Regions from separate parts of the Neobacillus sp. PS2-9 genome, predicted to be linked through region 2. Evidence: riboswitches for the same ligand, from Rfam matches in the RefSeq annotation. Region 2 holds a riboswitch; the other holds the start of a gene.
What was found. A riboswitch is a leader RNA that binds a small molecule or an ion and turns the genes downstream of it on or off. The one in region 2 is predicted to bind thiamine pyrophosphate.
Positions count from the first base shown of each region.

Region 1: another riboswitch for thiamine pyrophosphate. It lies ahead of thiT (energy-coupled thiamine transporter ThiT); the one in region 2 lies ahead of thiM (hydroxyethylthiazole kinase).

Region 1 covers NZ_CP133269.1:4,073,315-4,076,441, forward strand. Annotated here, with positions in the region: gene feoB (ferrous iron transport protein B) at 1-445, opposite strand, end outside; gene RCG25_RS20425 (FeoA family protein) at 445-669, opposite strand; gene thiT (energy-coupled thiamine transporter ThiT) at 833-1,411, opposite strand; TPP riboswitch at 1,499-1,606, opposite strand; gene RCG25_RS20435 (histidine kinase N-terminal domain-containing protein) at 1,842-2,966, shown strand; gene RCG25_RS20440 (GNAT family N-acetyltransferase) at 3,100-3,127, shown strand, end outside.
Region 2 covers NZ_CP133269.1:2,952,735-2,955,861, reverse strand. Annotated here, with positions in the region: gene RCG25_RS14970 (HipA family kinase) at 1-206, shown strand, start outside; gene RCG25_RS14965 (hypothetical protein) at 319-777, opposite strand; gene RCG25_RS14960 (glutaredoxin family protein) at 1,339-1,587, shown strand; TPP riboswitch at 1,638-1,747, shown strand; gene thiM (hydroxyethylthiazole kinase) at 1,826-2,638, shown strand; gene thiD (bifunctional hydroxymethylpyrimidine kinase/phosphomethylpyrimidine kinase) at 2,654-3,127, shown strand, end outside.

The DNA of each region.
Region 1 (3,127 bases), 1.1 Mb from region 2:
TATCGCACCCTTTCCCACTTCTTGCCACAACAGGCACTACTGAAACACCGAGAATCTCTGAAAGTTTCATATAATCAATTTGAATGCCTCGCTTATTAGCAACATCTATCATATTTAATCCGATAAGTGCAGGCTTTTCAAACTCAAGCAATTGGAGTGTTAAATGGAGATTCCGCTCCAATTGTGAGGCATCTAAAATATTCAATAAACGATCAACTGATTCATTTAAAAAGAAGGAAGTGACAACACCTTCATCTTTTGATAATGGATTAAGAGTGTATACTCCAGGTAAATCTATTAAATGTCCAAGGTTTTTCTTAAATACTCCAACCTTTTTTTCAACTGTTACACCGCTCCAGTTCCCAACATATTCATAGGAACCTGTTAAGTTATTAAACAATGATGTCTTTCCTGTATTTGGGTTTCCTATAAGAGCAATTTCCATTAGATTCTTTCCACCTCAATCTGAACGGCTTCCTTGCGGCGGATTCCAACGCATTGTCCGCAGGACTCTATCATAATTGGGCCACCAAACGGCATGACGCATTTTACACATACTTCTGAGCCTTCTGTGATTCCTAAATCAAGCAATCGTCTTTGAACTAGGTGACCAACATGAGAAAGATCTAATATTTTCCCTTTATCTCCCGCTTTTAATGAACCAAACATGTATATCACCCTTATCTAGGTTAATTGAGAATGATTATCTTTCTATATTGCCATTTTAACACTTTTTTTAGGTAATAAGCATATTAAATTTGACAAAGTTTCGAAAAAATTTCATAAAAAAAAGGAAGAGCGTCTCGCTTTTCCTTTTTTTTACTAACCTGGTTTATTTGAACAGTCTTTTTGGTAATGCACTGATAACTAGAATAATGATAATGGCACTGATAATAAAACTTGGGAGCATATAGGTACCATTATATAGCAGGGAGTAAACAGCTACTGGCTGCCCTTTTGGAGCATACTCTCCAAAAAATACAATTCCTGATACAACATGGCAAAGGTAACGAAGAACACTTCCTAAGAAGGCTCCAAGTACTACGTAGGTCATCCATTTTCCTTTGTTCTGATCATTAAGTGCATTCTTTATTTGTGCTGCAAAAATACCGGCGAAGCCCACAACAGTAAAGGCAATAAAGTAATCAATAATTCCTTGAATCAGGGTATAAATTTGTGAATATCCAAGAATAAATTGTAACAGGCCTAGTAAGAATCCTGTAAGGACGCCACCTTTAACCCCCCAGCGATAAGCCATAAGAAACACCGGGACCATGGCAATCGAAATAGATCCGCCTTGTGGCCAAATTTTAAATGAAAGGATATTCCCAACATAATCTAATAAATAAGCAAGTGCGGTAAACACCGCTACTTCTGTAATAAAAAGCGTGTTACTCCTGTTCTTGTTCATTTTTGTTTCCCCCTTTTATATGTAAATCCAATAAAACAGTCCACAAAAAAAGCAATGCATGACTATTAGGAATGTCTGCATTGCTTTGCTATCGGCAAACCACATCCCTACGCTAGCGTTAACTAACAGGTTCATAGGGTCAGAACTCTACCGTTCACTCTCAGCCGCATAAAAGCAGCTCCCCTTGTGGAAATATTCTATTGTTTTCCCTTAAAAATATACTACTGTTTCTTTGTTTTTACAAGGAATATCTACATGCTGGGCCTTATAGAAACAATAACTTAAAAGATAAAATACGAAAATCCACCTTCGTTTTATTTATAGAAATTATTGGGAAATATTTTTTTTATTTATATCTTAGAGGATTTTTGCCTTTACCCTCGAATTTACATGGTAATCAGTTTTGTTAAAACCATAGGGGGACACAACAATGTTTACGGGAGAACAAACGGATTTAGTTGCTTTTTTTCAAAAAAATAAAGAGAAACTAGTTCAAGAGTGGGAAGATTCCATTGTGATTAATCATGGGGACCCCTTCAAGTTGAAAATCAGGGAAAATGGGGAAGCCCTACTTAATGTAATCCTTTCAATGCATAAGGTATCTAAAGAGGAACTTATAGAAATCGTAAAAAAGATTGCCATAGAAGTTTCAGAAGAAAGGGTACTGGCTAATATCAATATTGGTGATTTTGTCTACAATGTTAATCTCGGTCGGACCATTCTATATAGTTATTTGAGTAAAACAGGAATTTCCTGGTCAGATTTGCAGGAATCCATAAATAAGATCAATTTTTGTTTTGATAAATTTTTATACTATGCAGTTTCCCATTATTCAGAAGCAAAAAACAAGATTATTGAAGAAAAGACGATGTTCATTGATTCAACTCACCAGGACCGATTAACCCTTCTCGGTCAAATGACATCAAGCTTTATTCATGAATTTAGGAATCCGCTCACTTCAGTTCAAGGATTCATCCAATTACTTAAGGCAGATTATCCAAACATGAGATATTTAGATATCATTTCAGGGGAGTTAGACCAACTTAATTTTCGAATATCCCAGTTTCTTCTGCTTTCAAAGAAGGAACTTATTGGGAAAGAAAAAATTGATTTCAAATTGAATCAACTTATCGATGAGGTGTTAAATTTCCTTTATCCTAGTATATTGGATGGAAAAGTGAAAATTAAAAGAGATTTGAGCAAAGATTTCACTTTGAATGGATATGCTGATGAAATTAGACAAGTCTTTATTAATATTATTTTTAATGCAATTGATGTTCTAAATCATCACGAAGTGGACTTACCTACAATTGAAATAAGCACCTGTGTGGAAAATGAAGAGTTGATTAAAATCAGTATATCTAATAATGGACCTGCCATTCCGGCGGAATTAAGAAAAACCATTTTTGAACCCTTTTTTACAACTAAAAAGCTAGGTACTGGTCTTGGATTATTTGTTTGTAAAGAAATTATTGAGAAACATAAGGGAGAATTAACATGCGATTCCTCTCTTGATAAAACAACTTTTTCTATCTGCTTACCTGTACTATCTTAAAAAGGGACAAACCTACCTCCTTTCAAATCCCACTTTTAAAAAGCAGGGATTTTTTTATTTCTTCCTTATATACATCTTCCGCAATATAACCATTTTGCATATGATGTACTAAAAATTTGGGGAGACTAGGCGTATGTTTACATTAAAAGTTGATAATGAAA
Region 2 (3,127 bases):
TTACAAACTATATGGAACTGATTCAAACCATTCCCATTTTTTTAATCGAGGAAATTGTATCAATGATACCAGATGATTGGATGGTTTCTAAGGAGGAAAAAAAGGCAATGGTTAGCGCCTTAGTAACAAGACGTAAGAGCTTCCTTCCACACATCATACAGCGATTTTTGAAAAAAATTTATCGGCCGTTACATGATAATGAATAGAATTAATTAAAAAAGTGGTAGCGGCCACTTTTTTTCGTTGAAAAAAACCTTGATTTCTCAAGGCTTTGTGTGATTTCAGTATTGGAAGTTTAATAGATTGTTAAAGAGTTCACTACTCCTTATCTTTTTTCTTTTTTTTGTCCTTGTCTTTCTCTTTTTTCTTTTTTTCAGACTCTGAAAGTTGATTTATTAGTTTCTCATTTTGTTCTTTTAAATCAGCCAGTTCTGCTCGAACCTCAGCTTCAAAGCTTTCGATATAATTTGATAGGTCTGCTTCAATTGCGAATAAATGATTAGTAATTTTAGCCCGAAGATCAGGCTCATGATTTTCCAGTTCAGTTTGTACCTCTGTCACTTCTGTAAGGATTTCTTGTTGTTCATTATTTACTTCAGCTGCTGTTACTTCAGTTTGTTCCACTAGTTCCTCAGCTGCTGTTGGTGAAGGGAATGCTTCAGTTTGGTTTAGTGCCTTCAAAAGCTCTTCTTTCAGTAAGTTGTTCACCGATTGCAAAAAGGAGTCTATATCGAATGAATTATCTTGAATATTTTTATTTTTATTTTTTTTACCCATTATTCTACCCACCTTTTTATTTTTTTAGGATCTGTTAAACTTGCCTGTTGATTTCCGCTCCAGGCACTTCGCTTTCCAGGGGTGTTTCGGCGAGCCTCCTCGACGCATGCGCCTGCGGGGTCTCCCCTGAACCATACTCCCACGGGAGTCTTCGTGCCTTCCGCTCCAATCAACAGAGTGTAAAAATCAACACTGTTCTTTAACATAGCCTTTTTTTAAAATATATAATGATTAATCCCCTAATTCTCACAAGTGACGGCAATAAGGGGGTCCTACTAGATATATATTATGTAAAAGAGACGGACGAGCATAAACGAATATCATGATAATAGAAAAAAGGGCTGTCTAACGGCATTTTAAGTTTCCACTTTCCGACATAAAAACACTAAAATTGTCTTTTCGTGCGCTTTCCCGAGGAATATTTCCGAACGCTATGTTTACAACTACTGCAGGAAATTGTTATATAATGGATGGGAATGTGTGGGGGAATTCGCGGATTTTAAAGTATATAAAGAATTTAAAGGAAAATTGTCGTAAATTTAGATAGGGGGAAATATTTAAATGAGCAAGCAAGTAATCGTCTATACAACAAACGATTGTATTGAATGTACAATGGTGAAGCAGGTACTAACACAAGAAGGAATTGCATTTGAAGCAAGAAACATTTCTACTCATGCCGAATATCAAAAGGAAGTAGAGAAGTACGGCTATCTGGGCGTTCCAATAACGGTTGTTGAAGGCCGGGCAGTCAAAGGATTTACAAACGAACTAAAAGAACTTATTGATTTAGTGAAAAATAAAGAGGCATAAATCCTTTACTATTTTAAAAAATAGGATTATGATTTATGTAATTTCATAAGTGAATCTACTAGGGGTGCCCAGATTGCGGGCTGAGAGAAAACGGCAACGTTTTTAACCCTTCGGACCTGATCTGGGTAATACCAGCGTAGGAAAGTAGTCGAGTGAATGTTGTATTATTACTCTATCTAACTAACCAGGTCCAAATTATGGATCTGGTTTTTTTATTTTTAAAAAAGGGGAGATTGTTGTGGAAACAAACAGATGGTTTGAGACATTGGAAAAAGTAAGAGAGGGTAGACCGTTAGTACATAACATAACTAACGTCGTTGTCACGAACTTTACAGCAAATGGTTTACTTGCACTAGGAGCATCACCTGTCATGGCATATGCAGCAGAAGAAGTAGCCGATATGGCGAAGATTGCTAGTTCCGTAGTTTTGAATATTGGAACACTAAACGCGCAGACAGTGGAGTCGATGATTATTGCAGGAAAAGCAGCCAATGAAAATAGTGTTCCGGTTATATTTGACCCAGTAGGTGCAGGGGCCACTCCTTACCGTACGGAGACTGCACAAAAAATTATGAAACAGGTGAATGTTTCGGTAATCAGAGGCAATGCAGCCGAAATAGCTAATGTTGTCGGGGAGAACTGGGAAATTAAAGGTGTAGATGCCGGTGACGCAAATGGGAACATTGTTGATCTTGCTATATCAGCTGCACAGAAACTTCATACCGTTGTGGTCATAACCGGAAAAGAAGATATCGTGACAGATGGAGAAACAACCTTTGTGATTGCAAATGGACATCCAATATTGACCAAGGTGACAGGCACTGGCTGTCTATTAACCTCTGTAATTGGTGCGTTTGCTGGTGTGGAAGAAGACTTATTGAAGGCTTCCGTAGCAGCTTTGTCTTTCTATGGAATAGCGGCAGAGAAAGCGGCTGAAAAAACAGTTGAACAAGGACCGGGAAGCTTTCAAATCGAATTTTTAAACCAATTATCACTCACAACATCAAAAGATATGAAGCAGCTCGCGTCCATTAAAAAAATGAATGAGTAAGTGGGGGTTATTTTTATGAAAAAAGCGCTAACGATTGCAGGATCTGATAGCGGTGGCGGAGCTGGAATTCAGGCAGATTTAAAGACGTTTCAGGAATTAGAGGTATTTGGAATGTCTGCATTAACAGCAGTGACTGCTCAGAACACATTGGGTGTTCACGGTGTTTATCCAATGTCAGCGGAGGCTGTTGTCAAACAGATTCAAGCGATTGGGGAGGATATCGGAGCAGATGCCCTAAAAACAGGGATGCTGTTTAACGCAGAAATAATTGAAGCTGTGTCGGAACAAATGAAGATTTTTCAATGGGGAAATGTCGTGGTTGACCCGGTAATGATCGCTAAGGGCGGAGCATCTTTATTGTTAAACGAAGCGATTTCAGCGATGAAAACCTATTTACTGCCTCTAGCAAAGGTCATCACACCGAACATCCCAGAAGCGGAAGTTTTAACGGGAATGACGATTCAAACGGTTGGGGAAAAAAAGGAAGCT